DNA from 2 places in the Aliiglaciecola sp. 2_MG-2023 genome. Region 2 is predicted to be linked to the other one. Evidence: predicted binding sites of a transcription regulator. Region 2 holds the regulator's gene; the other holds the start of a gene.
What was found. Region 2 encodes sigma-54, which starts transcription at its own class of promoters, with help from an activator protein. Its sites were predicted from a motif close to GTTGGCACGNNNNTNGNNT; they were not measured.

Region 1 (15,357 bases), on a different contig from region 2:
ATTGCAGTGCATTCCATGAAAGATGTTCCTGTCGAATTTCCCGATGGTTTTGGTTTACACGCTATTTGCCAACGGGAAAATCCATTAGATGCGTTTGTATCCAACAAATACGAAGATATTGTTTCCCTACCCAAGGGCGCGATTGTTGGCACTTCAAGCTTACGTCGGCAAGTCCAGCTCAAAGCGTATCGCCCAGATGTGCAGATAAAAGATCTGCGCGGCAACGTGAATACCCGCTTAGCGAAGCTAGATGAAGGCCAATACGATGCAATTATTTTAGCATCAGCGGGGTTAATTCGTTTAAATATGGCTGACCGCATACGACAAGAAATTAGTAGCAGGGTCTCTTTACCAGCTGTTGGTCAAGGTGCTGTAGGGATTGAATGTCGTACTGAAGACGCAGAATTAGTGGCATTATTACAACCCTTGAATCACCCTGATACTGCGACCCGTGTGGTGGCAGAACGGGCGCTTAACGCTAAACTGCAAGGTGGCTGTCAGGTCCCCATCGGCAGTTTCTGCGAAATCATAGATAATCAACTACACTTGCGTGGTTTGGTAGGCTCTATTTCTGGAAAACAGATTATTATGGCTGAGCAGTACGGCGATATTGCAGAACCCGAACAACTTGGTAATGCAGTAGCTGAGAAATTGTTAGAGCTAGGCGCACAAGAATATTTAGCAGAAGCATACGTGTAACATAAATGTCTATTTTATTGCTGCGGCCAAAAGAAAAATTTGAAAAAAGTACCCGTTACTTGCAACAACAAGGTATTAGAACCGTTGGTGTAGGACTGATAGAAATAGACATCAATCAGGATAATCTACAGCAATTTGCGCAAACTATTTTAGCCATGGATGCACAGCAAATTAGCCGTAGTAAGTGCATATTTGTCAGCACGCACGCTGCCGAAATCGTTATTGAAGGTGTCAAAGGTTGGCCCTCTGAACTCGCTGTTTTTGCGGTAGGTCCAAGCACTGGTGAGCGTTTAACACAATTAACCGAGCAAGTAATTGTGCCTGACATGGCCTGTTCAGAAGGCTTATTGTCGCTCCCACAATTGCAAAATTTATCGAGCCACAAAGTATTTCTGCTAAAAGGTGTTGGCGGCCGCAAAATGTTACCCTCAGAACTGCAACAACGAGGGGCTGAGGTGGAACATATCAACCTCTATAATCGTTTGCCATGTGTAAATTATTCGCAAACAGAAGCTTGGCAGCAGCAAGACATTCAATGTATTGTGGCTACAAGTGGCGAAATTATCCAAGCAGCATGGGACAAATTTGACCAAAATTGGTTAAAATCTACACCTTGGATTATGGTTAGTCAGCGTCTTGCCGATTATGCAACTAAACTAGGTATACAACAGGTATATCTCAGTGCTGGTGCAAGTGACGAGCAATTAAAAGACGCAATCAATCAATTTTTGGAGCGCTAAATGACGGAAAAAGACAAAATCACCGCCCTCGAAGAGGAAATGAAAGCCTTGGAAATCGAGAATGCGTCCTACGTCGAAGTAAAGGAACAGCCGAAGCCCAAAGCTAAAGCTGAAACAAAAAGCGAAAAACCGCCATTTACGCCCAAATCTAAGAACACTCCAGGCAAAGATGCGCCAGCTAAAGGTAAATCGAAGACTGGATTTTTATGGTTTGTCACATTAATTAATTTGCTTTGCCTCTTGGCTATTGCAGCTGCCGGTTATTGGTTTTGGCAACAATGGAATAGTACGTTAAATAATGAAAATGCAACTTTGACGGCGCAAAGTGAAACTATTTCAGAGCAAGGTCGAACAATTGACCAATTGGCTCGTCAGTTAGGTACTCAACAAACAGAGTTTGAAGAGTCCATCGCCAAACAAAACGAATTAACTAACCAAGCATTGACCCAAGCGCAAGCCAATAGTAAAAATCTTGCAGACGTATCAGGTCGTCGTCCGGCCGATTGGTTATTAGCAGAAGCAGATTATTTGGTCCGCATGGCCGGTCGAAAACTTTGGTTGGAAAATGATGTCCGCACTGCCGTGGCTATGCTGCAAGCAGCAGATAGCCGATTACAAGATTTAGCGGATCCGTCTTTATTACCAGTAAGACAATTTATTGCCAGCGATATTCAAAACCTTCAACAGATCAATCAGGTTTCATTAACCTCTATCGCTTTGTCGTTATCAGGCATGGTGCAACAAGTTAATAATCTACCCTTGTCGTTACCAGAAGTAGAAGTGAAGGGTTTTGAGCCAGAAGAACTCACGGGAATGGCAAGAGTTTGGGCCTATATTGAGAGCAACTTTAAATATCAAGCCAATGAAGGACCAGTTGAACCCTTATTATCACAACAACAACAGTGGCTAGCCAAAGAGCAGTTACGTTTTGCATTAATGCAAGCGCAAACGGCAATAATGAAAGAGCAAGACACTCTGTTTAAACAAAGTTTACAACGGGCGATAGGATTAATTGTTCAGCATTATGATCTTGAAACCACTGAAGTGGCGGGCATGTTAGACGCGTTACGTAATCTCGAAGAAACGGAAGTCGCGCGTAAATATCCTCAGCAACTTGATGCCGCAAAACCATTGCAAGATATCCTAGAAAACCGAATGAGCAACGCATTCTCAAACGGGAAGTTTGAACTATGAAAAAAATCATTCTGCTGTTAATTATCATCGGCCTCATTATCGTAGGTTTGTACGCAGGTCCAGGTCTAATTAATTACCAAGGGTATTTTCTAATCGCCCTTGAAAGTGGTACTTATCAGGTTTCCATTTTCGGCTTTGTGGTTTTAGTTGTTAGCTTGTTTTTTGTGACTTGGTTATCCATCATTCTGATTAAAAAGCTCATCGATATCTTAGCAGGCTCACAAGACTGGTTGTTCGGATTTAGCAGCAGACGTAAACAAAAAGCTTTCACCAACGGCTTAATTTCACTTGCAGAAGGAAACTTTTTAGAAGCCAAAAAATCCCTAAACAAAATACGTAACGAAGATTTTGACGGCATTAACTTATTAGCTTTGGCCGAAGTGGAAGCGCAGCTTAATAACAAAGTTGATGCTCGAGAGTTATGGTATGAAGCAGCAGAAAAAGACAAAACTGCTTTAGCCGCAAATCTATGCCTTATCCGTGATTTGGTCTTAGAAAATCAGGGTGAGCAAGCACTTACACACATCAATGAAGCCTCAGAAAAGATCCAACGAGATCCAAATATCATTAAATTATGGGCCAGAGCACTAGAGCAAACTGGGAAATTTACGGTGTTAAAAGAGCACGTTAAAAAGTGGAAAAAACCACTTGGAGAGGAATACGATTACTGGTTATTAAAAGCATCAAAAGGTGAATATGCAGAAATTGCCAGCAAAGAAGGTGCGTTAAAATTGAAGGAAAAATGGCAATCTTTACCTAGAGGCGTTCGCAAAGAATCCGGTCAGGTTGCAGCTTATTCTCAACAATTGATCGATCAAGAGATGTATGAAGAAGCACAAACAATTTTAGTGAATAGCCAGAAAAGTGGTCCAATACCGGTACTGTATAATCTCTATCGACAGCTCAAAAATACCCAAACAAATGGTGCAATTAAACAGCTAGAAGGGTGGCTTAAAAAGGACGATTCCAATGTTGATATACTCTCAACTCTAGGACAACTTGCGTATAATTCTGGCGATTATATGCTTGCCGAAAAGGCCCTTTCCAAGGCCATTAAGCTTGCAAATGAACGTCGCGATGTGTTGCTTTTAGCGCAAATCAAAGAGGCGCAAAAAGACAATATTCACGCCTTAGAACTTTATAAACAAACCGTTTTAAGCGCTGATTAAGGACGCCGAAAAAGCGCCTTATCAATTTTTATATCAATCACTACAATAATCGATTTTAAAACCTCTTAGATTATTGTAGTGATGATTACATTAAATCCACTAGCACCCCGTCACTTGCTTGTACGACATTTATAAAAAACCCGCCTTATTTATCTCGAAAGCCTTGTAAAATAGCTTTTTGTAGCGTTTAATACAATTAATATTCCTAGCAATTAGCTAAATTATGTAATGAATGATACAAATAGTTCCTCGACACGAGGCAGGCCGAGAAAACTAGATACCAACGAAGGCCTAAAAAGAGCCCTAACACTCTTTCAAAGGTACGGATTTGAAAATGTATCAGTAGCCGAATTGTGCTCAACATTAAATGCAACCGCTACTTCTATTTATGCTACCTATGGAAATAAAGAGTCACTTTTTCTACGCGCCTTAGCACTGTATAAAAATCAGTTTTTAGGAAAACTTGAACAGACCCTAAAAGAATCAGAAAGCCCCAGTGAAATGTTCAGGAATTGCCTTGAAATGAGTTTAGAATTTTACCTAAACGACAATCACAGATCCGGCTGTTTAATTCTGCAAGGAAACCTCTTTTGTCGAAATAAAATTTTGCTAGAAGAAATAGCCAAACAGCAAACAGAAATACAAACAAATATAAAAATCCGTTTACAAAAATTAGAATCCGAAAACCCAGAAGAACTAGCCGATGTTTTAATGACCCTCATGCGCGGCATTGCCCTGTCTGTAAAATCTGAATCCGACGAAGACAAGCTTTATACTACTTTGGAATTTTTCTGCACTGCGTTTGATTGTTAGTATATTCAAAATAGGAAGGCTTAGAGAACATAAAGGAAAACAAAAATTAATTTAAAAAAATGAGGCCTAAATTTCCATCGTATTCACAAGATGTCGATAACTGAATCTAACCAGAAGTTTTTATCTAAGTTAGTTAGTAATCACTATTATTTTATAGTTTAAAAATCAACCTCAGCTCGATAATTTCGCAAAAAATGCCTAGGATTAAGGATAATTGAAAATAACAGTGGAAAATTCCTAGGTTTTCATTAAGATCACGCCTGCTTCCAGCGCACCCGTAGCTCAGCTGGATAGAGCGCTGCCCTCCGGAGGCAGAGGTCGTGAGTTCGAATCTCGCCGGGTGCGCCATTATCGTGCTAACAAGCTAAAAACGGTTTGAAATCTGCATTTTTACGTAACGCTTTCCACCTGCTCGCTGCCAAAGAATGTTTTACATCACCGGTTTCAAAAACAAGCCAAAATATGGCTGCTGTCAGTGCAGCAATGCGCAGCCAACTTAGCCGAAGGCGCAACGTTAGACAGTAAAAAAATGGCTAAGTCACGGGTCGTAACATTACCAGCTTTGAGAGTTTCAATGGTTGATTTACTGAATGAAATCGTGGATCAAACTCAGGCTTCATCTGCATTGATTAGGTGGTAACCGGAGCCTGATTTGGAGGGAGTGTTTGGAAATCAACCGCCTTTGTATACTCCCGCGGCTGAAAAAGCGGGTACGATTCAGAGCATTGCCCTCATTCAACCCATTGTACTTTCCCTGATGATCGCTGTGTTATTAAAACCTATCGTTCCGGCGTTGATAGTACAGTTCAAACACTATGAAATTCTGAACCTCAGTTGACAGAAGAAAAAGCAGAAGTGGTGAAATTAGATAAGAAAAAGGCCTGAGTTAGTCAATTTAATTTTTACTGCGACTTTAGGCTGATCAGGTAATTGATGATCGCCAAATTGCAGGCACAAAAAAACCGATCGCAATCGGTTTTGATAACAGAGTATGTATTACGCTTTTTTACGGCGAGCAAAACCTATTACTGCTAGGCTGAGGCCGATTATCGCTAGGGTGCTAGGCTCAGATACGACCTGTTCGGACACTGTGAAATTTGCGGCATTTAATGTATAACTTTCACTACCAGAAGGTGTTAATACAGATGCAAATGTGCCAATCAGACAAAAGCCATTACCATTCAAACAGTTATTACTTTCAGGTAAAAAGACAACTGCTAGGTCGAAAAAACTCCCATCAAGAGAAAATGTTCCTGAATCGCCATCAGAATCTCCAGAAATATGGAAACCACCTAGTGATGTATCAAAGGAGAATGTACTTACACCAAGCGTTCCTCCAGTTGACGAAATAGTCCCCATTACATCGCTTACAGTAACAACACCCCCAGTAGGCGTGCCTTCAAGGGTACCATCAATGCTGGTAAACCCATCAAACTCATATGAAAAGTCATAAATGAGTGCTGCTTGCGCAGTACTTGTTAATCCTGCAGATACCAAAACTAATACTTTTAAAAAACTATAGAATGTTTTCATTGTTTAATCACACTTCTGTTTGTTATGAATCTATATTTAATTATCTAATTTAGCAAAATTCATGTCTACCAATTAAATCAAAGACTTACGGTGTGATTTACCTTTAAGTGTAAAACTATCTGACACTATTTCTGCCGAACTGAAAAAGTTTACTGATGCCGATATCCCTATTTTATGACGCCCATGACATGAAGCTGAAGGAGCAAGATTTTGGTGGGGAGCAGTTGGACCAAAAAGCGTTAAAAGAACTATGGATTTAATGTACGACCGCATGACTAACACTCATGGTATAAACAATTTAATTTGGGTTTATACCCCTGCACAAAGCTTAGCTAGCAATTGGTATCCAAGTGATAACTATGTCGACATAGTGGGCATACTCTTTTCGCAGGGGCCTATATTGGTTAATTTTAACCAATGTTTTTTGGCCATTCCGTGACGTGATCTAGACCAAAGGTGTTAATCGTAGTAATTCGGCTTGTGACCATGAAACTATCAATCACTTGATATACGCGATGTAGACGCTTTTCACCGAGTGCGCCATTATCGCGCTGTCTTATCAAAGCTCATTACCGAACGCAGTGAGCGCATATGACTGAGATGACGTTAGCGCGAGGTGAGCTTGGCTGTCTGACGACTTAAAAATAACCATTTCACGATTTAACGCCTCCTAAACCATCACAAGCAGCCTGTAGATTTGAATTCATTGTTCGACTAATTTTTCTGGACAAATTAGAATAACTTTAGCGGGTCACGAAACAGAGGCGTGTGTTAAGTGATCGCGCCAAGTCATGCTTCATTTATTTACTAACTTGTCTAATCACGCAACAAAGTGCAAGGTAAGTTTGATAAATAAAACATCAGCGATTCTTATATAATCTCTATTAAACTAACATTAGGAAATTACGTATTTTTGTGCTAGACACAATGAAGTCAAGTTTGTTCGCGATATGATTGAGCATCACAAGAATTGATGTATAACTGATTATCGTAGCCGATTAATTCCAAGTTGGCATTTAGGATTCTAGTTTTCTCGCTAAGTCATTATGCTAAATGATAGCAAGTAATTTCGAAGAGGCTCACTTTAGTGTAAATGCAAGATTGTGCGACGATATTAGAGCTTGGCCTTTATCTTACTATTCGCCCACCAATCAGTGTCGGACCAATTGAGAATAGCTTCTTCACGCTCTTTAGATGACATGGATGCCAACAATGCTGCTATCTCAGTCGCTTTAGCTCCTACCGTATATAAAAACTCAGGTTGTCCGTTTGCGATTATCTTACGTATAGTATTATGAATCTCTTCAAGGTATTTTCCATTTTCACCTTCTGCATTGGATATACTTCGCATCCAATGCTCTATAAGTTGCGAATAAGGACCATCCTCAATCTTCTCGTTAGTTAATGATTTGAATAAATTAGATGCAAATGAAGCAGGTTGAATTGAGCTAACTTGAATTCCAAAAGCAGATACTTCATACCTTAAACTTTCCAACATTCTATCCATAGCGGCTTTACTGGCAGAGTAATGTCCATCGCAAGGTAAACCTACAGCTGAAGACAATGAGCTTACTCCAATAATTTTGCCATAGCGCTGTTGCCGGAGAAAAGGCATTACCTCTCTTATAACGTTTATGTTCCCCCAATAATTAACCTCAAAACATTGTTTAATATATTCATAATTAGCGCTTTCAATTGTTCCGATTGGATAGTGTGCCGCATTTAGAATTACAGTATCAATAGTTAATTTACTGTCTGATAACTGTTTCATTACACCTTTTATCTCAGCAATTTTCGTCACATCCATCTGCATGAATTTTATCGTTCCCAAACTGCTAGGTTTAATTTCTGGAAAGTTATCCGGAATCAACGACCTTACCGTTGCTATTATTGTGTGTCCGTCGTTAGCTAACTCTGATGCTAGAGAAGCACCTAGACCTGAGCCGGTACCAGTAATTAAAATTGTCGCCACTTCCGTCTCTCCCAATTTATAAACAAGACATTTAATCCCATCAATAAGGCAAACTCTCGATATTGTAGATAATACTTATAAGTTTAATTTTCTTACTTTAAAAACTCTTAGCTTAAGAAAGTTGTAACTGTAACTCCGATAAAAGTTGCAATTGCATACCCTAAAATACCGCACATAATTCCCGGAGTGACTAAGGTACGCCAATTGTTGGAGGTTGCTATTGCGGCGGTAACCGCGGGGCCAACTAGAGCTGCTGCAGATGCAACTAATGTTTCTTTCAAATCGAATTTGAACCATTTAGCCAATAGAAAAGTTACTGTAAGATGGATGAAAATAATAAACATTCCATAGAAAAATAGTTTGATTGCAGCCCCAATAAATACTGACATGTCAGTGCCAATACCAACTACCGCAAAGAATAAATACATTAATAAAATACCAGTCTCAAACTCTCCCTTTAATTGGCCCATCGTTTTTGGGAATACATTCGCTATGAGTAGAGTTAATGCAGTAATTATCAAAAAAGAATATTGTTTAAAACCTATGCTATTTGCTAAGTATTCTGATAAAGCACAGATAACAAAGCTCAAGCAAATAGCACCAGAAATATGCGTCAAATTGAAGTTTACTTTATGCTCATTAATTTCTTTACTGTCAGGTTGATCTTTTAACTCTCCCTCTTTGAATGAAGAAAAATGCTTTGTAATCCATTTTGTTGAGGGTATAGCCAGTAAAATCATAAGGGCTATGATACTAACGATGCTACTGGCGCTAATAGCCGCACTAAATTCGTCCGTACTCATTTCAACAACTTGAGAAACGGCCAAAAAATTGACCGCACCACCTACATAGCCTCCGGTGTATGCTCCAGCTACTTTAGGCCCAATATTACCAAGATCAAAAATATAAAAACCAAGAATAGCGCCAAATACTGTTGTCATTGATGCGATACAAAAAATGACCAATACGGCACCACTTTCTTTAAAAATGGAAAGTAAGTTGCTTTTAAATAACAACAAAGGAATAGCTAAAGGAACTAAATTACTTCCAACAAAATCATAAACAGGACTATTAAATGGAATAAGCTGCAAGTTTGAAAAAAGCATTCCTAGTCCAAGTATACAAACCACCCCCGATATTTTTTTGCCTATCGCAAAGTTATCAATCCAAAAGCCGAACCAAGCTAAACCAAATATCACTGAACAAACAGCTGCTATATTGTCTCCAGAAATCATAGGTAGATACATCTCCTAATAGGTTCACCCAACTATAACTGGATGGTGTTAACTTATTCTCAAATGACTAAATTACATCTAACACAGCATAAATAATGGGATAAATGTGAACATTAAAATCAAAGAGTGTTTATTTATGGATTAAGTAAGTTACAAACCGTAAAATACTAATTTAGCTTTTATTAAGCAGTTCTTTCACTCTAGATTTAAGCAAATGATCCATTTCCTCTCGCTTTTCCTTATCATCAAAAGCTGATAGAAAACCATTGTGAGCGTCACCCAAAGCACAACTAATCATTTCATTAACGAGCTGTTTTTTTTCCATCCCAAGTATTTCGGAAAGAGCTGTCACTCTGGCTAAACTAATAGGCTCAAAAATGTAGGCATTCGAATTGTTATAACTCGCACAGCCTTTTTTAATAGCAGCTGTATTGTTTCTAGTTAATTCAAAAAATCGTTTTTCTGTAAGCATAAAAGAGGTCCATGATTCAATTTATACCCTACAAATTCTCTGCATAGTTAACTTAAATAACATATCCATATAATCTGTAGGGTTGTTCAGTCTCCATTGCTAGAGGCAACTTCATTTCGAGCGCTAAACACCGCTAATTAATCTGCTCTATGGCAAATATCACTCCACGCAACTCAGCTAAACTTTTCATTCGACCAGCATAAGAGTAACCAGGGTTTATATTCTCCCTATTTATTTCATCCCCCATTAAATGCCCATGGTCTGGACGAATAGGAATACTAGAATCAGCGCACTTTTGCTGTTTACGCCTCCGCTCTTCCAATACAATTGCTTTAATTAAGGAAATCATATCGTTGTCACCCGTTAGGTGATCGGATTCATAAAATGAACCATCGTTATAACGTATTACGTTACGTAAATGAACAAAGTGAATTGACGAACCAAATTCTTTAACCATCGCGACTAAATCATTATCAGCGCGTGCCCCGAAAGATCCGGCACAAAAAGTTAGTCCATTGTAATGACTTGGTACTGCCGATATTATGGCTCTTGCGTCATCGGCAGTAGAGACAACTCGTGGTAAACCAAATAATGGAAAAGGAGGATCATCGGGGTGAATGCACATTTTTACTTTATACTCTTCAGCGACTGGTATAACGTCCTTAAGGAAATCTATTAAATTTTCTCTAAAATTATTTTCACCAAGATCAATAAACAGTTCTATTTGTTGCTTAATTTTACTGCGTGTATAAGAACCTTCCCCTCCTGGTAAACCTGCAATAATATTCTTTTCTAGAGATCTAATTTGACCAGCATTCATTTGAGCAAACTTATGCTTAGCTGCAGATAAAATTTCAGGAGTATAATCAACAGAAGCATTTTTACGTTTCAAAATAAAAATGTCATATGCTGCGAATTCTGTCATTTCAAAACGTAAGGCCTGAGCTTGGTTTGGAAGTTGATAGTTAAGGTTTGTTCGAGTCCAATCAACAACGGGCATAAAGTTGTAACAAAGGGTATAAATGCCTGCGCTTGATAGATTTTTAATAGTTTCTTTATAATTCTTAATATATTGTTTGTAGTTCCCTTGGCGGCTTTTTATATCATTATGAACAGGAACACTTTCCACTACACTCCATTGTAAGCCCTGCTCTTCTATTAGCCGTTTACGTTCTAGTATATCCTCATAAGACCAAACTTCTCCTGTGGGGATTTGGTGTAAAGCACTGACAACTCCGGTAGCCCCTGCCTGTTTGATTTGCGTTAAACTCACCGAGTCATCTGCTCCAAACCAACGCCATGTTTGCTGCATTGTATTAGTTCCTCTTTTTATAGTTTGACGACGACAGACTTTAACTCTGTATATTGAAGCAACGCTTCATATCCATTTTCTCTGCCCCACCCGGACTCTTTGTAGCCTCCAAAAGGTACAGCCATATCAGGAATTCCGTGGCAATTGACCCACACTAGTCCAGCTTTCAAAGCTGCGGCCATTTTATGAGCTCGACTAACGTCTTTAGTCCAAATACTCGCAGCTAACCCGTACTCAGAGTCATTTGCCATTTCTTGTACATCACTTTCGTCGTTAAAAATTTGAACTACTAAAACTGGTCCAAAAATCTCTTCACGAACAATGGTCATATCTGCAGTGACGTCTACAAATATTGTTGGCTGTATAAAGTATCCACCGGTTGATGATTTAGGTATTCCCCCACTAAGCAGTGTAGCTCCTTCACTTATCCCTTTTTCAATGTAGTAGCTAATACTGGAGAACTGTCGCGCACTAATTACGGGCCCCATATCGGTGCTTTCATCGTCACTGGGGCCAACTCTAATAGCCTCAGTTTTGGTTTTGATATTTGCGATAAATTCTGCATAAATATCTTCGTGAACAAATAAACGCGAAGCAGCTACGCATACTTGTCCAGCATTGGAAAAGATCGCATCAATAGCTCCTTGACTTGCTTCTTCAACATTTGCATCAGGAAAAACAACCATTGCTGATTTCCCCCCTAATTCAAGCGATACCTTTTTAAGATTGCCTTTTGCTGAATCTAGTATTCTTTTGCCTACCTCAGTGGAGCCAGTAAACGAAATTTTATCTACACCAGGATGTTTAGCTAACGCTTGACCTGCACCCACGCCTTCCCCCAGCACAACATTGAAAACGCCTGCGGGAACACCCGCTTCCATTATTATTTCAGCTAATTTCATCGCAGATAATGGTGTTTCCATTGCGGGTTTGAGAATACAGCTACACCCAGACGCTAATGCGGGAGCAATTTTCCATGCGGCTTGCACTAAAGGTCCGTTCCACGGAACGATAAGGGCTGCAACACCAATGGGTTCACGTTGAGTATAAGCATGAAAATCTTGCCCTGGAATAACCGACATGGTTTTGGTGCTTCCTTCAATTTTAGTACACCACCCGGCGTAATAGCGAAAGCAATCTGCAGCAAATGAAACTTCACCATATCTAGCCGAAGAATATTTTTTGCCTACATTTAACATCTCTAGCGTGGCGATTTCATCACCATACTTCTCTAATAAATCTGCTATTTTCCAGAGTGTTTTTCCTCTTTCACTCGGTGTTAACCCTTTCCAGTCACCACGTTCGAAAGTCGCCCTAGCCGCTTCTACAGCACGGTCAACATCCTTGTCAGTAGCAACCGCGGCAGAAGATATTACACTTCCTGAAGATGGATTAATGACTTCTGACATTTGTTTGTTAGAAGATAAAAACCATTTTCCATTGATCAGTAATTTTTGAGGTTGATTTAGTCGTTGCTCTACAGTATCCATCGTGCACCCTCAATAGGTAATTGCTTTAAATTAAATTTAGTTAACAAAAATCAAGCGTAATCTATTGCTGCATATAATCAGTTAAAACATCAATTACAGCTTGGTTCTCATTTTCTAATCCAACGGTAATGCGTAAAAAGGAGCTATCGTTACCTGCAGGTCTAGGAATTATGCCTTTTGATTGAAGAAATTTAGCAGCCTCGGTTGCTGATTTTTGAGCAACATTGGTAAAATCCAACAAATAAAAGTTGGCAACACTCGGCACAACTTCAATACCTAACTCAGTCAATTTTTGAGTAACGTAATTTAAAGAAACACGATTAAGTTTTTTAATCTTAGCGACATAGTCAATTGATTTAACCGCTGCAGTTGCTGCCGCCATTGCTGCAGAGTTTGCATTGAAGGGGGTTCTAATCCGTTGAATATAGTCATGAACCTCCTGAGAACTATACATCCAGCCAATGCGTAAGGCAGATAAACCATATATTTTTGAAAACGTTCTTGTCATTATTACGTTGTCAAACTCCTCAACTAAAGAGATACCATCACTAAAGTCTTCATTATCAACGTATTCTGAATATGCGTTGTCAATTAAGAATATACAGTCCTTAGGTAGCCCTGCATGTAAGCGTCGCATCTCCTCCTCTGAAATGAAGGTTCCTGTTGGGTTATTTGGATTAGCTATAGTGCAAAACTTAGTTTTTTCAGTAACCCGTTTCAGCAATGCATCTACATCAACTTTATGGTTTTTTTCCGGTGCGATGACTAGCTCGGCTCCTTGAGCTAAGCAATGAATATTGCTCATAATAAAGCCATTTTCACTCAATAATGCCTCATCTCCTTGAGACAGATAGGCTCTCACGACCAGTTGAATAAGTTCTTCTGAACCGTTACCACACATTATTTTGTTTACGTTTAACTTGAAAGTCTCAGCAATTGCCTCACGCAACTCTGTTTGGCTTCCATCTGGGTATCGATTCAAACTAGAGGCACTTTTTATAAACGCATTTACCGCCTCCTCACAGGGACCATGAGAGGATTCATTGGATGACAATTTGAGTGGTTTTTTTACCCCTTCAATATTACTTTTTCCTTGCTTGTATGCATTTATGCGTAAAATGGAAGAGTTAGGTTTTGGTTTAGTCATTTTATATATCCATTAGAGAATAAATCAGCAATACCAGCTTTTTTCAAATTGCGGCATTGCTAATTTATTTTTAAACTTACTTACACACTTCTTTTCTATTCTGAGGCATCATTAGAAAAGGCCAGGGTGCGGGGAAAAAGTCATCGATTATCACCTCGATGATTGAAGGACCATCTTGCTCAAAAGCAGCACGAATAGCGGTGCGCATTGACTCAGGATCGTTCGCTTTGAAACCGGCTGCACCAAAGCTTTCAGCTAATTGAACAAAATCTGGATTGGTTAAATCAGAACAAATAACTCGATTATCAAACCACTCTTTCTGTTGGCGCTGCACATTAGTAAAGCGTGAATCATTGAAGATAATTGTAACTAAAGGTAGTTTGTACTGCACCGCTGTTGCTATTTCCTGCACATTAAACATGATGCCCCCATCACCACTTATCTGGATAACTCGTTTATCCATGTTACCCGCCATAACACCGAGTGCAGTAGCATAACCGTAACCAAGTGTTCCTTGATAGCCAGCACTTATATGTTGTCTTGGTTTATTCACAGGGAAGCCATACCAAGACACGAAGCCGACTTGTGTAACTTCATCAACAAAAATTCCATCTTCTGGTAACTCTTCACGAATTACCTCGAGATAAGCCATTTGAGGGCCTACTTTTTCTTTGATTTCTGCGTCAACAACTGATTTCAACTTTAGTAATTCATCTTTACGAGACGTAACTTCGAAGCTTTCTCGCTCTAAAATATCGTTCATAGCTGCGGTAACTTGCTTTGCGTCGCCAACAATGCCAATTTCTGGTGTGCAAATTCTGGTTATCTGTTGAGGATCAATATCGACACGAATAATATTTAAATCTTCATCATTCCCCCACATTACCAAGGGCCAATGCAATCGAGTTCCTATCGCGAGTACAGCATCCGCTTCTCCCCATAACCTGTGTCCCATTGGAAAATTAGCGCTTAGATAGCTTTCACTCGGTACAATACCTTTTCCACTCCGACATGCCATTACCGGTATTTGTAGGGTTTCGGCAAGCCTATTAATCTCATCGGCAGCTTCAATCGCGCCAGATCCAACTACAATCATCGGTTTTTCAGATTTCAGCAACATTTGAATTGCATCTTTAATTTGAGCGTGATCTATCGCTCGTTTAGGATGTTCAACCGCAGTTAATAAATTGACTTCTGCATTTAAACCCATGGTGTCCATTGGCATTTCAATTGCTACAGGTTGAGGACAACCAGTTGTCAGTTGTTTGAATGACTCCTCTATAACTTCGGGTGCTTCAGAGGGGTGACCTATATGAGCTTGATATTTTGTTATATTACTAATCATTCCCATTTGATCTGGAATCTCATGTAAATCGCCGTACCCTTTACCAATACCTGTAGAAGGTATCTGACCTGATATACACAAAACAGGACTATAGTTTCCCCATGCCGTGCATAAAGCTCCGGTTGAATTTAATAAACCTGGACCTGGCACAACAGTATAAACACCAACGTTACCTGTCGATTTGGCATAGCCGTAGGCCATATATGCTGCACCTTGCTCATGACGTGAATGAATCA
Region 2 (15,357 bases):
CCGGCAAATGCGACTAACACACCCAAGGATTCAACTAAGGTTAATCGCGCACCATAATACCAACTGATGACTAACATGGTTATTTGTACACAAGCGAATAAAATTAACGCCCCTACCCCCGTATCAAGCTCAATGTATGCGTAGGAAAACCCTGCAGCATATATAAAAAGCGCTAAGCTAGCCGGCCAACTGCCTTTGTTGTTAATTTGATTGACGTTTCCTTTTATCAGCAAAATTAAGATAAGCATAATTGCGCCAGATATTAAGCGGATTAAGGTAAAAGAAGTGGCATCTATACTTGAGTCTGCTAACGCCAAACGACATAGAATTGAATTCCCCGCAAAAGCAAGCAAGGCTATGCCAATGTATACGACGAGCTGTGCAATCGATTTAATCGTTTTATTTCCTAAAACTAAACAAGCAACAAAGTGGCTGTACCTAAAAAGGCAAAAATACCTACGACGTCAGTAATGGTGGTTAAAATTACACTTCCTGCTAGGGCAGGATCTATTTTCAACTTTTTCATTACCAATGGTAAGGTTGCTCCGGCTAAACCAGCGGCAACCATATTGATCATCATGGCAAAGGCAATGACTCCTCCTAACATCCAATCTTGTTTCCAAATGGCAATGACCGATGCAATTAACACCGCCCAAATCGCACCATTAAAAAATCCAATGGCTAATTCTTTGCTCACCAACCATCTTGAGTTATCAGCACTTACGTGGCCTAGCGCCATACCACGAATAACCAAGGTTAGTGTTTGATTGCCTGCTACTCCGCCCATACTTGGGACAATTGTATTGAGAATAGCTAACACTGCCATTTGGCTTAGTGTTGCTTCAAAAAGATCACTTACGGCTGCGGCAAGAAGTGCCGTTACTAGATTTACGGCCAACCATACTGAACGCCGCTGCGTACTTTGCAATACCGGGGCGAAGGTATCTTCTTCATCATCCAAACCGGCCATACTCATCATAGAGTGTTCGGCGTCTTCGCGAATAATATCCACTACATCATCTATGGTGATACGACCCAATAGTTGTCGGCTAGAATCGACTACCGGTGCTGACAGCCAGTTATAGCGTTCGAATAATTTTGCCACTTCTGTTTCTGGCATATCAACGGGGATGGCTTCAGCTTCCTCATCCATAATATCTTCAATACTGGAGTCTGGCAGAGCCGTTAGAAGCTTAGTGACTGGTACAGTTCCAATTAAGGTGTCATTTCGACTCACAACATAAAATGTGTCAGTGCTTTCTGGAATTTCACCTTTGAGTCGCAAGTAACGCAGAATGACATCAATGTTTACATCGCTGCGTAGGGTTATGGTGTCGGTATTCATAATGAACCCGGCGGTATCCTCACCATAAGAAAGGGCTTTTTCTGCGCGCTGACGGTCTTGCTCATCCATCGATTTCAGCACGTCTTTTGAGACCGATTGCGGTAAACTGCTTAACGTTTCCGCTAAGTTATCAATCTCCATGTCTTCTAGGGCATCAACAACTTTGTCTGGAAGCATTTGTCCGATGATGCCATTACGTACATCTTCGGACAGTTCTTCTAATACATCGCCATAAAAATCGGAGTCCAACATTTCCCACAGTTCAGTTCTTGATTTGCTTGGGGAAGACTCTAGAAGAAGGGCGATGTCGCAAGCTGGCATGTCGTGAATTGTTTTGCGGACATGCATAAAGCGACCACTGGCCAAGGCTTGATTGATAGCCTTCAGTTGTCGTTGGGCGTGTTTAACCTCTAATGCTTCTGCCATGAATATGCAGCTCAATGAAAAAACTACTAATACTAATAGTCTAGAGGACTAAGGGCAGCAGGTCAGCAATTATTTGCACATTGCTTAACTATTCGTTTTCGTGAAATTTCTCAACTATGAGTTTTTCAATCGCGGCAAGGGCGTGTTCAGCATCGACTCCTTCGCTAATGACGTTAACTTCTTTGCCTTGGGAGCTTTCTAACATCATCAAGCCCAATACACTATTTGCGGAAGCCGATTTCTCCCCTTGAACTAGGGTAACAACGGCATCAAATTGATTGGCTACTTTGACTAATTCAGTAGCCGCTCTTGCGTGTAATCCAAGTTTGTTAACGATGACTATTTGCTTTTCAAATCGATTCATCGATTTAACTCTCGGTGCCTTATTTGAACATCTGGGTGAGACGCTGAAAATGTTTTAGCGAGTGACTCAGCCACATAAACTGAGCGATGTTGGCCTCCAGTACAACCGATTGCTACTGTCACGTAACTACGATTGTTTCTTTCTAGATGAGGAAGCCAAGTTGAAATGAGATTTTGAATTTGCCAGATAAATTTCGTCACTATTGGCTGTGAGCCTAAAAATATCTCGACCGGAGAGTCTAATCCACTGAGGTGCTTTAAGTCTGGCTCCCAATGTGGGTTAGGTAAAAATCGCGCATCGAATACATAATCGGCGTCTTTAGGAATGCCGTATTTAAAACCGAAGGATTCAAATACCAAAACTAGCCTAGAGCTTTTCTTGCCTAGAATTCGCTCTCGAACCAATTCAGCTAATTGATGCACCGAAAGTTTGTCTGTATCTAGATATAAGTCGGCGCGTTCCGCAATAGGGGCTAACAGTTGACCCTCTGCCTGAATCGCATCCGAAAGAGATTTGTTTTGACGAGATAACGGATGCAGTCGACGAGTTTCGCTGAAGCGTTTTATCAGCATGTCATCACTGGCATCTAAATAGACTATGGTCATGTCCCAAGTGGCAGGCAAATAATCAAGAATTTCGACTAATTCACCAGGTACCTTGGGAAGGTTTCTAACATCGATACTCACGGCCACTTGGTCATATTCATCCATAACCGTATGGGTTAGAGTCGGTAATAGGTTAACTGGGATATTGTCGACACAATAGTAACCTAAGTCTTCTAAAGACCTCAGTGCAATAGACTTTCCTGAACCAGAGCGGCCACTAATAATTATCAGTTTCATGCAACGATTGCCTCGTATAACTGAGCATTATCTTCTGCACGACGAATACGTTTCAGAATTTCCTTATCACTTAATTTTGTCGCGATGGTTGCTAAGGTTTGCAGGTGTCCGGCGGCTTTATCTTCAGGTACTAAAATTGCGAAAAATATGTCCACAGGACAATTATCCACAGCGTCAAAGTTGATAGAAGGATCACTGGTGATTAGAACTGCGACCACATCCTTTAAACCCGAAAGTCTACCGTGTGGCAATGCAATACCATTCCCGATTCCTGTGCTGCCCATCTTTTCGCGGCTAACCAGACTATTTAAAATCGTTGTCTGATCAATGTCATCGATTTTTTCTGCCGCTATCAGGCTGATAGTTTCAAGAATTCGTTTTTTACTTGTCCCCTGGACTGCACAACTTGTGCAGTCAGGGGAAAGGATGTCTTTAATTTCCATTAATTAATCTAATATATGTTAATGACGCTTAATTTTTTCCTTGTGCTTGATTACCTGTCGATCAAGCTTATCTATCAATCCGTCAATTGCTGCGTACATATCGTTGTGCTCTGAGGTTGCAAATACTTCACCTCCGCTAAGATGAACTGTCGCTTCAGCTTTTTGATTAAGCTTCTCGACATTAAGAATGACATGGACATTGTTGATATGATCAAAATGCCTTTCTAGCTTTGTAAATTTATTGTCTACATAATCTCGCAAAGAATCTGTAATTTCTACATGATGGCCAGTAAGGTTAATTTGCATATTAGCGTATTCCTTCTGTTGTTGAGCCTACAGCAGGCTCTTGCGTTGGTTAGACGGTGGGATCGATAAAGACTCCCGGTATTTTGCTATTGTCCTACGGGCGACCTGAATACCTTGGTCTGCCAGTAGATCAGCAATCTTACTGTCGCTAAGAGGCTTGGTAGGAAGCTCTGCTGCGACGAGTTTTTTAATTAATGCGCGAATTGCCGTTGAGGAGCACTCTCCTCCAGAATCAGTTGCTACATGGCTGGAGAAAAAGTATTTAAGTTCATAAATTCCTCTAGGCGTATGCATATATTTCTGTGTGGTAACACGGGAAATAGTTGATTCATGCATATCTACCATTTCTGCGACATCATTTAACACCATTGGTTTCATCATTTCAGGTCCATGCTCAAAAAAACCAACCTGCTGCTGAACAATGCAGTTTGCGACTTTGAGTAAAGTGTCATTACGACTCTCTAGACTTTTTATAAACCACTTGGCTTCTTGCATATGCGACCGAATAAATTGACTATCACTGGTGTTTTTAGCGTTCCGGCTCATTGCCGCATATTGCTGATTTACATTCAGCTTAGGCAAACTATCGGGATTTAGCTCAACTTGCCAACGACCATTTTTCTTCATCACTGAAACATCTGGAATGACGTATTCAGATTCACCGATTAACAATGAACTACCAGGGCGTGGATTGAGTGTTTGCAATAACCGCATAGCTTCTCGTAATTCGTCTTCTTTTAGACGAGTTTTACGCATTAAAGTTCGGTAATCTTTACTGCCTAATAAGTCAGCATATTCGCTGATCAATAACTTAGCTTCATTTAACCAAGGGGTGTCAGGTGCAAATTGATTCATTTGTACCATTAAACATTCTTGCGGATTTCTTGAGCCTGAACCAATAGGGTCGAACATTTGAATACGTTTTAAAACGCATTCCACCTCATCAAGTTCAACCTCTTCATGGTCGAGACTAGCAAGAACATCTTCGGTGCTGATAGTGAGGTAACCAGACTCATCAATAGAGTCGATAATTGCGATTGCTATGGCAGTATCAACTTCAGAAAAAGGCGTTAAGCGCATCTGCCACAATAGGTGATCTTGAATATTTTCGGTTGTTTCACCTTGGAAAATTTGGTCGTCATCGCCGCCACTACCACCGCTTATTGAGGCGGGGGCTGAGGAGGCACTGATATATTCGTCCCATGTGCTATCTATGGGTAATTCGTCTGGGATATCTGCTTTTTCTAATGCCTCGTTTGTATCCATGGAATCAGAACTTGCGGATACCGTCTCCTCTGAGAACTTGTCATTACTGTCTGCTAAAGCGGAATCCCCAGTAGGGATATCTGAACCGTCTTCTACTTCTAAAAGTGGATTCGATTCTAACGCTTCCTGTATTTCCTGTTGTAAATCCAGCGTTGATAATTGCAATAGACGTATAGCCTGTTGCAATTGAGGCGTCATTGTTAGTTGCTGGCTGAATTTTAATTGTAACGAGGGTTTCATTTAGTTTTTTTATTCTTACTTGTTTAGCCACAAAGCTTTGGTTAAAAACAACATACCTCTACTATAGCTTGAATTGCTCGCCAAGGTATACATCTCTGACTTGTTGATTATTTAAAACTTCTTCTGCGGTTCCAGAAGCTATCAATTCACCATGACTCACAATATACGCTTTTTCACACACGTCTAGCGTTTCACGCACATTATGATCAGTTATTAATACACCAATACCTCTATCGCGTAGGTGTTGAATTATTTTTTTTATATCGTTTACTGAAATCGGGTCAACACCAGCAAAGGGTTCATCCAATAGAATAAACTCAGGGGCGGCCGCTAATGCACGAGCGATCTCGACTCTTCTGCGCTCCCCGCCTGATAAACTCATGCCAAGGCTGTTACGAATATGGTTAATATTGAATTCATCCAATAATGCATCCGCTTGCTCTTCTCGCTGATCAGAACTTAATTCTTTTCGGGTTTGCAAAATTGCCATGATATTTTGGTAAACGGTTAACTTACGAAATATAGATGATTCTTGAGGAAGATAACCAATTCCTTTTCGTGCACGGATGTGCATGGGTTGTAAGGTTAACTCGGTCTGATCAATATAAATCTCGCCTTTATCGAGTGGCACTAACCCAACAATCATATAGAAGGTGGTCGTTTTACCAGCACCATTGGGACCTAACAGGCCAACAATCTGTCCAGTAGAAACTTCAATGCTTACATCTCGCACCACTTGCCGAGATTTATAAGACTTCGCTAAATTGGTCGCTTTTAACGTTGCCATTAAGGTTTTTCATCCTGCAACTTGTCTTGCTCTTCTTCAGTTTTTTTAGTGTCGTCAGTTTGCCGATTGCGAATGCTTTCGGGTTGGAAAATGGCAGTGACACCGCCTTCTGCGTTGCCGTCACTTTCTGCTATCAATTGCTCTAATTCCATATTAAATTGAATCGATTCACCTTTAACAAGGCTACTATCCTGATTTAATTCGGCTGCACCATTGAGTGTCAGAGTACGATTCGATACTTCATATTTAATTTCATTGGCCGCGGCGCTAATATTACTGCCATCATCGAGGGTTTGGCTGTATTTTGCTGGTTTACCTCGGGCAATAAAAACTTCTTTACCTTCCCCTAAACCCGCAATAACCTCGACTTCGTCAGCCAAAATTTCAAGGCTACCTTGGGTGATTTTGACGTCTTTTCTAAATATCGACGTTTTGGTTTTGCCATCAAAAAAATTCGACTTTGAGTCAACTTTGATTGGCAAGCTAAAATCGTTCTCACCGGCAATAATAGCGGCGCTGAACATTAAGCTAATAAATAAAGCGCTAACGCGGCGCATATTGAGTTTGCACATGATTTTTAAGTTCATATTCCTGTGTAGTTAAATTTGCTACAAAACCGTTACTTTTAACAATGAAATCTTTCCCGTTTATCTCAACCGGTTCGTCAGACATCATTGTTTTATCGACTAAATTAATTTCTAAAAACTGGGTTCTGATTGTTTGCACAAATCCCGATTCATCGAGGCTTCTAATCTCTACATCAGTTTCTAATTGAATTCGATTATCTTCATACAGCGTGCCTTCCTCAGCTTCTACATGCCAAGGCGTTTGCTCATCGGAAACATAGATGGTGTATTTAGGTTGGCTGAATAAAGTGAAGCCTAGGATTTGATAATGTTCCATTTTAAGCGCGAATACCTGATGATTCACTTCGCCGTTTTCATTGTAAAGAGTGCTGCGCATATTTCTCGCCTGATAATTAGGCTGCCAGGAATCTTCATTACTAGAATCTGTCTGTTCTGGATCTGAACCCATCCACCCTGGCACATATACCATCAAGACTAGCACAAACAAGATGCCAATGCTTAGGGTGATACGATTCATACACTACTACCGTAAATACGATTTAATTTGTTGTTGGCAAACAAAATTAGATCACAGATTTCTCTCACTGCGCCAGCACCACCAGTTGTTTTAGTGACATATTCTGCCACTGATTTCACATATGGGTGGCCATTAGGAACACTGATCGACACACTGCTTTGTTCAAACATACCTACATCAGGCATATCATCACCCATTGACGCGATATTCTCTTTTTTCAGGTTTAATCCCGTTTTGAGTTTATGTACTGCGGTCTTTTTGTCTTCGACACCTTGAATGATCAGAGACACGCCTAGGGCTGACATTCTATTTTCCACAATGGCGGACTGGCGACCAGTGACTATTGCCACATCAATGCCAATTTCCAACATTGACTTTACGCCATAGCCATCAAGTGTATGAAACGCTTTAAGTTCTTCACCATTGTTTCCCATAAAAATGCTGCCATCAGAGAAGATGCCATCTACGTCACACACCAGTAATTTAATTTTACTAAGCTTATTAATGAAATGGTTATTAACTGGACCATAAAGGGTTTCAATAATTGACACTAAACAACTCCGGCTTTTAGTAACATATGCATATTTAATGCGCCAACTGGCTTATTTTCATGATCTACTGCAAACATTGAATTGATACTGTATTTCTCCATCAAATTAAGTCCTTCAACTGCTAACATTTCCGGTCGACCCGTTTTGCTGTTAGCTGTCATTACCTCAGAAACTGGGGTTGAGTGTATATCAATCCTATCGTCAAGGATGCGGCGCAAGTCACCATCTGTAAAAATCCCAACCAACTTGCCAGTTTCGTCTATTATTCCTGTCATTCCTAGCCCTTTTCGAGAAATTTCGAACAAAGCATTGCGCACGGTTTGATCTAATTTCACTAAGGGTAACTCATCACCTGTATGCATGATATCTGCAATTGTTAATAACAGCCTACGACCTAAGCTTCCACCTGGATGAGACAGCGCAAAATCGGCGGAGGTAAACCCACTGGCGTTTAATAATGCTATAGCTAATGCATCACCCATTGCCAAAGTTGCAGTCGTACTGGCGGTTGGTGCTAACCCTAACGAACAGGCTTCTTGTTCTACCTTAATACACAGTACTTCATCAGAGTGTTTACCTAACGAGCTGGTAGTACTGTTTGTCATTGAAATGATGGGGACTTCCATTCGTTTAACCACGGGGATTAAATTCAGTAACTCCGCCGTTTCACCAGAGTTAGAAATAGCCAACAATACATCCTGGTTGGTTATCATCCCTAAATCACCATGGTTAGCTTCTCCAGGATGCATGAAAAAGGCGGGGGTGCCAGTGCTGGCTAGCGTGGCGGCAATTTTATGGCCTATATGACCTGATTTCCCCATGCCACAAACAACCACTTTTCCTTTACAGTTTTGAATGATTTGACAACTTCTTTCAAAACTTTCATCAATATATTCTCGCAACTGTAGAATCGCTTTAGACTCTATTTCCAAAACCTTAAGTGCCGATGCGATATAATCTGAAGACATAGTTAATTCCCTTTATTTACATAAACAAGAATGCGCAATAGGCTAGATAACAAACGACGAAGGCTACACCTTCCCAACGGTTTATTTGCCTTGTGCCTCGGATATTAAAACTAAATAAAATAAGTAAGACGGTCACGAATAACATGGCGTACATATCTCGATTGGCGACATTTTCGTCTATTATTCCTGGGGATATAAGTCCAGGCATAGCCAATACGGCAAGAATATTGAAAATGTTTGAACCAATGATATTGCCTAATACGAGATCGTCTTCGCCTTTCAATACTCCGGCTATACAGGCTGCCAATTCCGGTAAACTAGTACCGAGCGCTATAATGGTTAACCCAATAAGTAATTCACTCATTCCCAAGTATCTTGCGATATGAACAGCAGAGTCAACCATGAAGTGCGCGCTCAAGGGGAGGAAGATAAGCCCTAAAACAACCCAAAAAATAGCTTTTGATGGCGGTACATCGCGGGGAATTTCATCGGCGGTTTCTGTGTGCAATGGATCATTTTTTTCAGCACTTAGAGATATCCAGGTTAACCCCCCAATCGTAAACACAAATAAAGCGATTAACACTAAACCTTCAATAAAGCTTAAATGACCATCTGCTAAAAAGTAAACGGCCAACAAAGTCACAGATAACAGAACAGGAAGTTCGCGCTTAATCGTACTACTTGAAACCATCAATGGCTTTAATATCGCGGTTATACCCAGTACCAAGGCAATATTAGTAATATTAGAACCAATGGCATTTCCGACAGCGGTATCAGGGTTATTATTTAAAGATGCTGTCGCTGAGACAACTATTTCAGGCGCAGATGAGCCCATGGCAACTATTGTTAATCCAATAACCATGGGCGAAACGCCAATGTTGGTGGCGAGTGCTGAGGCACCATAAACAAATTTGTCGGCGCTCCAGCTAAGAACAGCTAGACCGGCTATAAAAATAAGGATTTCTAATATCACTTGACTATTTCTTTAAAAAACAATGATATGATTATCGCAAAATACATATGTAATTCCTAATGACTTTACAATAATAATTTATCGTCTCAGATAAGCCATAATTTTACTTATCTAAACGGACCTTTACTTTGTATTTACAATCTTTGATCAAGATATTGTGACCTATCAATTTATATCAAGGCTGAATAGGTGTTATCTAAAATATTATAGCCACAACAACAGATACAATTCGTTTTGCGTTACGCTTTGTTACAAATCGAAGCAGTTAGTCAATAACGCCCCATAATCTATACTGTTATCATTCATTTAAATAGCGTGATTAATTTTGGTCATTTTGAGTGGAATAATTGTTTATTAACCTTGAAAAACGATAAAATGGCCTCAAATCGTCGCATCGGTTGAAACATTTTAGGTATTTGTCGTGTCTACTCATCCAGGCCACTCGGAGTTTCGGTGAAAAATTTAATAGAAATAGATAGTTTGACCTTTAAACGTGGTAACCGTGTAATTTACGACAATATTTCGTTACACATACCAGAAGGGAAAACCACGGCAATAATGGGTCCTAGTGGGATCGGTAAAACAACGCTTTTAAAACTGATTGGTGGGCAGTTGCGCCCCAACAGTGGTGATATTCAATTTCGTGGTGAATCCATTCCAGGAATGAGCCGTAAACGATTATTTCATGTTCGCCGTCAGATGAGTATGTTGTTCCAAAGTGGTGCTTTATTTACAGATATCAGTGTTTTCGACAACATTGCATATCCTTTGCGTGAACACAGTAACTTGTCTGAGGATTTAATTAAAACCATTGTTTTATTAAAACTTCAAGCGGTAGGGCTACGCGGTGCAGTCAATTTAATGCCCAGTGAATTATCTGGCGGAATGGCGCGTCGAGCAGCGCTTGCTCGGGCTATTGCATTAGATCCTGAGTTGATTTTGTACGATGAACCCTTTGCCGGACAAGATCCGATATCTATGGGTGTACTGGTTAAACTGATTAAAGAATTAAATAACGCGTTGAATTTGACCAGTGTGGTGGTAACCCACGATGTAAAAGAAGTGATGAGTATCGCCGATCATGTTTACATTCTGGCCGAAAAGAAAATTATTGGCTCAGGGACTCCTGAGGAAATTAAGCAAAGCGACTCAGCGTTAGTGCAACAATTTTTACGTGGTGAAGCAGATGGACCTGTGCCATTCCACTATCCAGCGAAATCGCTGGAGCAAGAATTTTTAGGAGTGAGTTAGTGGATTGGTTAGCAAAACTTGGACAATCAACACTTGATCGATTTGCAGCCATTGGGCGAGCGACCGGTATGCTTATGGGAGCAGTGTTAGCTGCCCCTCAAATTAAAAATATCTCATTGACGATAAAACAAGTTTACGTGGTTGGTGTGCAGTCACTTTCCATTATTATCGTTTCTGGTTTGTTTATTGGCATGGTTATGGCGCTGCAAGGCTATACTATTTTAGTTGATTATGGTGCTGAAGGTAGCTTAGGCCCTATGGTTGCCTTGTCTATTTTACGAGAGCTAGGACCTGTTGTTACAGCATTGCTGTTTGCTGGCCGCGCTGGTTCGGCGTTAACCGCTGAAATCGGTTTGATGAAAGCCACAGAACAACTGAGTAGTTTAGAAATGATGGCCGTTGATCCGCTACGTCGAGTAGTCGCTCCTAGGCTCTGGGCTGGTTTAATATCAATGCCGATGTTGACTATGATTTTTAGTGCGGTAGGTATTTTAGGTGGACACTTAGTTGGTGTTGAATGGCTTGGTGTTGACGTGGGAAGTTACTGGTCAATCATGCAGTCTACCGTTGAATGGAACGAAGACGTGATGAATGGTGTCATTAAAAGTGTTTTCTTTGCGTTTGTGATCACCTGGATCGCTATCTTCAAAGGATACGACTCAGTGCCTACTTCGGAAGGAATAAGTGCAGCGACAACACAAACCGTAGTGTATTCATCATTGGCTGTACTTGGATTAGATTTCGTTTTAACCGCAATTATGTTTGGAATAGAGTGAGGAATTGAGCATGACATCAAGGAAAGTTGAAGTATTAGTTGGATTGTTTGTTGCAATGGCGATTGCAGCCTCACTAATGTTAGCACTAAACGTAGCCAGTCGAGGTTCTGTGGGGCAGGGAGATACTTATACCCTGTATGCCAAGTTTGACAACATTGGTGGTTTAAAAGAGCGTTCTTCGGTAAAAGTGGGCGGCGTTGTGATTGGTCGAGTCGAGAAAATTAAATTGGATCCAAAAGACTTTACACCCGTAGTTACCTTGAGTATTTCTACTACCTATAACCAATTTCCAGAAACCAGTTCAGCATCGATTTTAACCTCTGGTTTATTGGGCGAGCAGTATGTGGGATTTCAACCGGGGTTCACTATCGATGATATCGAAAATCTAGCTGATGGTGACTATATTGCCGACACTAAATCAGCGCTCGTTTTAGAAGATCTAATAGGTCAATTTTTATTTAGTAAAGGCAGTGACTAAGCTGCCAATCTCGTTGGGAAAAATTATGAGAAACAGGTTTTTAATAAAGATAGCGTCAATCGCATTGTTGACGATTGGTTTAAATGCTCACGGGCAAACCATTGATGAGACTAACCCATACAGCATGGTAAAAGATGTTGCGTCTCAGACTTTTGACCGCATCAAACGTGAAAAGCAAAAAATTTCTGAAGATCCGGAAGTATTGCGGGTGATCATGAAAGAAGAATTGTTACCCCATGTTGACTATAAGTTTTCTGCGTTCAAGGTTTTAGGTAAATACGTTACTAAAGCTGAAAAGGCGCAACTACAAGAATTCGTTGCTGTTTTTAGAGAATACCTGGTCACCACTTATGCAGTGGCTATGGGCTATTACGACGACCAAACTGTAGAGTTCGAGCCTGAGTCTGATTTTGAAGATGAGCGCAGCGTGACAGTTCGAGCCATAGTAAAAGACGGAAAACGTCCAGACATTAAGATTGCGTTTAAAGTTAGAAAAGACAGAAAAACCAACGAATGGAAAGCTTACGATATGGTTGCTGAGGGAATCAGTATGTTGTCTTCGAAACAAAGTGAATTCGAAAGCATTTTACGTCAACAAGGCATCGACAAAGTCATTGAGTTAATGCGTGAGAAAATAGAACAACCTATTTCGCTTGAAAAGAAAGAGGCTTAAGTGGCTGAGCAATCAAACGCGATTGAAGTTACAACAAGTAATAGCGGCGCCTTTTATTTAAAAGGTGATTTAAATCGCGATACGGTAATGAAGTGTTGGCCGCAACAACAAAGTGACATTCAAACCTGTAAGACAAACGCATCAACACTACAGGTCGATTTTGCCGGAGTGAATCAGGTTGATACAGCTGGATTGGCCTGGGTTATGCGGCTATCGAAAAACTGTAAATCGGAAAATGTGCCTCTAGAATTGCTTAACTTGCCTGAAGGATTAATAAAACTTGCCAATTTAAGCAACGTTAGCACTATTTTGTCGATACAATAGCCGAAATTTATCAATCGAAAGAGTACAAATGGATAATCAACAAATAGCAGATCTGCTAAAAGAGCAGTTGGAATTAGCCGAAGTTCATGTAACTAGTGAAGGCTCCCATTTTCAAATTATTGCTGTAAGCGATAAATTTGAAAGCATGAGTCGAGTTAAAAAGCAGCAATTTATTTATGGCCCGTTAAAAGAGCAAATTGCCGATGGCACTATGCACGCTATTTCCATAAAAACCTTTTCCGAAAAGCAATGGCAACGTGAACGTATGTTCAATGTGCCCCAATAACTTCGCGCATCATGGATAAACTTAGTATAAATACCAGCCCTGCGTTGCATGGGGATGTGGTGATATCCGGTGCGAAAAACGCCGCGCTACCAATATTAATGTCGTGTATTTTGGCGGACTCTTCTTGTTTTTTTGACAATGTTCCGCACCTTAGGGACATCAACACTAGCATCAAATTGCTGGGTGGTTTGGGCGTAAAAGCGCAACGTCATGATAACCAAGAGTTAGAATTGGACCCGAGTAAGATTAACAATATGACCGCCTCTTATGAGTTGGTAAAAACCATGCGCGCATCAATTCTTGTGCTTGGCCCTTTGTTAGCCAAGTATGGTAAAGCCAATGTATCTTTACCTGGAGGTTGCGCCATAGGTGCTCGTCCTGTGAATTTGCATCTTGAAGGCTTAAAACAGATGGGCGCTAAGATCAGCGTCGATGCGGGATATGTGCGTGCTGAAGTCGATGGGCGTCTCAAAGGAGCGCATATCTTCATGGATATTGTCAGCGTTGGCGCGACTGAAAATTTGATGATGGCGGCGACATTGGCTGATGGTCAAACCGTGTTGGAAAATGCCGCACGAGAACCTGAGATTGTAGATTTAGCCAATTGTTTAAATCGCATGGGAGCGAAAATCACAGGAGCGGGTACCGACAGTATTAAAATTGTCGGCGTTAAACGTCTTCAAGGCTGTCACTATCGGGTTTTACCAGACCGAATAGAGACTGGGACCTTTTTAGTTGCTGCGGCAGTAACAGGGGGAAATATCCGCTGTACGAATGCTGCACCACATACCCTAGATGCTGTGCTGACTAAATTAACTCAGGCCGGAGCTGATATTGAAACTGGTGAAGACTGGGTGTCATTGAATATGCATGGTAAACGCCCTAAAAGTGTCAATATTAAAACCGCTCCTCATCCTGGATTTCCAACGGATATGCAAGCGCAATTTATGGCGTTAAATTGTGTGGCCGACGGTACTGGTGTAGTGACTGAAACTATATTTGAAAACCGATTCATGCATGTACCAGAGTTACAGCGGATGGGCGCTAAAATATCCCTAGAAACCAATAACGCGGTTTGTGAAGGAGTAGAGCAGCTTACTGGGGCACAAGTAATGGCAACTGATTTGCGGGCTTCTGCCAGCTTGATTATTGCCGGCTTAGTCGCTAAAGGCGAAACCATAGTCGATCGAATTTATCATTTAGATCGTGGTTACGAGCATATCGAGACTAAATTGACCAAATTGGGCGCCAACATACAACGTATCAGTTAACCACGTTAGGCGCTGAACATTTCAAACGCGAAAATCACCGGTATGACCAATACCATTAACAGTATTAGTGCAGTAACAGTAATAACCAAAACTCGCCAATTGGATTGAAATCTAAACAAATCACTTTCGATTATTTGTTGTTTACTGCACTGGTGTTTTTCAGCTATCTGACGGGCAACAATACAATAGACAATAGGAATAACTGTATTTGGGAAGTTCTCAGGAATAATCGGCAATAAGCAGATAAAAACCAAGCACAAAGATAACCCCCATCGTAGGGTTTGTTGAGCTTTATCGAACTGATTCAAAGCAGAAAAATTCTGATATAAAAAGTATACTGCGGCCAGAGGACCACCGATAAAAGCGCCTAAGGTTATCTGATTCGGTGAAAAGATTGAGGTGCTGTCAGTGGATAACGATTGGCCCATGTCGCTTTTCGGTGCGCTATAGGGATTTTCCATAGTTTAAAACTTCCTTACTAACTTCAATAACTGAATTTCTGTTAAGTGCTAGCTTCGCCAACCGTCACTTTAATATTGATAACTTTACCATTGCGAGATATCGACAAATCTAATTGCTCACCAGGGCGGCTTTTCGCAATCATGTCGAAAGTTTGATCCAATGTTTCTAACTCAACTTGATTCATCGATAAAATGATATCGTATTGTTGTAAACCTGCCAAT

Region 1: a site for sigma-54 is predicted at 6,199-6,217, ahead of Q4567_RS07875 (PEP-CTERM sorting domain-containing protein). Genes of this name have one in related genera too.

The regions. Positions count from the first base shown of each region.
Region 1 is NZ_JAUORY010000006.1:8,653-24,009, forward strand. Features, by position in the region: gene hemC (hydroxymethylbilane synthase) at 1-699, shown strand, start outside; gene Q4567_RS07840 (uroporphyrinogen-III synthase) at 705-1,439, shown strand; gene Q4567_RS07845 (uroporphyrinogen-III C-methyltransferase) at 1,440-2,633, shown strand; gene Q4567_RS07850 (heme biosynthesis protein HemY) at 2,630-3,802, shown strand; gene Q4567_RS07855 (TetR/AcrR family transcriptional regulator) at 4,031-4,615, shown strand; tRNA gene Q4567_RS07860 (tRNA-Arg) at 4,887-4,963, shown strand; gene Q4567_RS07865 (hypothetical protein) at 5,091-5,255, shown strand; gene Q4567_RS07870 (hypothetical protein) at 5,268-5,453, shown strand; gene Q4567_RS07875 (PEP-CTERM sorting domain-containing protein) at 5,612-6,148, opposite strand; partial or broken gene Q4567_RS22250 (glycosyl hydrolase) at 6,348-6,587, shown strand; gene Q4567_RS07880 (SDR family NAD(P)-dependent oxidoreductase) at 7,263-8,120, opposite strand; gene Q4567_RS07885 (DUF819 domain-containing protein) at 8,228-9,355, opposite strand; gene Q4567_RS07890 (hypothetical protein) at 9,528-9,827, opposite strand; gene uxuA (mannonate dehydratase) at 9,961-11,139, opposite strand; gene Q4567_RS07900 (aldehyde dehydrogenase) at 11,157-12,629, opposite strand; gene hisC (histidinol-phosphate transaminase) at 12,691-13,776, opposite strand; gene Q4567_RS07910 (thiamine pyrophosphate-dependent enzyme) at 13,853-15,357, opposite strand, start outside.
Region 2 is NZ_JAUORY010000020.1:72,766-88,122, forward strand. Features, by position in the region: gene Q4567_RS17265 (DMT family transporter) at 1-353, opposite strand, end outside; gene mgtE (magnesium transporter) at 413-1,771, opposite strand; gene Q4567_RS17275 (HPr family phosphocarrier protein) at 1,860-2,135, opposite strand; gene rapZ (RNase adapter RapZ) at 2,132-2,977, opposite strand; gene ptsN (PTS IIA-like nitrogen regulatory protein PtsN) at 2,974-3,420, opposite strand; gene hpf (ribosome hibernation promoting factor) at 3,439-3,726, opposite strand; gene Q4567_RS17295 (RNA polymerase factor sigma-54) at 3,754-5,232, opposite strand; gene lptB (LPS export ABC transporter ATP-binding protein) at 5,294-6,019, opposite strand; gene lptA (lipopolysaccharide transport periplasmic protein LptA) at 6,019-6,576, opposite strand; gene lptC (LPS export ABC transporter periplasmic protein LptC) at 6,563-7,123, opposite strand; gene kdsC (3-deoxy-manno-octulosonate-8-phosphatase KdsC) at 7,120-7,674, opposite strand; gene Q4567_RS17320 (KpsF/GutQ family sugar-phosphate isomerase) at 7,674-8,642, opposite strand; gene Q4567_RS17325 (calcium/sodium antiporter) at 8,659-9,615, opposite strand; gene Q4567_RS17330 (ATP-binding cassette domain-containing protein) at 10,069-10,866, shown strand; gene mlaE (lipid asymmetry maintenance ABC transporter permease subunit MlaE) at 10,866-11,642, shown strand; gene mlaD (outer membrane lipid asymmetry maintenance protein MlaD) at 11,653-12,120, shown strand; gene Q4567_RS17345 (ABC transporter substrate-binding protein) at 12,146-12,793, shown strand; gene Q4567_RS17350 (lipid asymmetry maintenance protein MlaB) at 12,794-13,117, shown strand; gene Q4567_RS17355 (BolA family protein) at 13,146-13,403, shown strand; gene murA (UDP-N-acetylglucosamine 1-carboxyvinyltransferase) at 13,415-14,674, shown strand; gene Q4567_RS17365 (hypothetical protein) at 14,680-15,135, opposite strand; gene Q4567_RS17370 (trypsin-like peptidase domain-containing protein) at 15,177-15,357, opposite strand, start outside.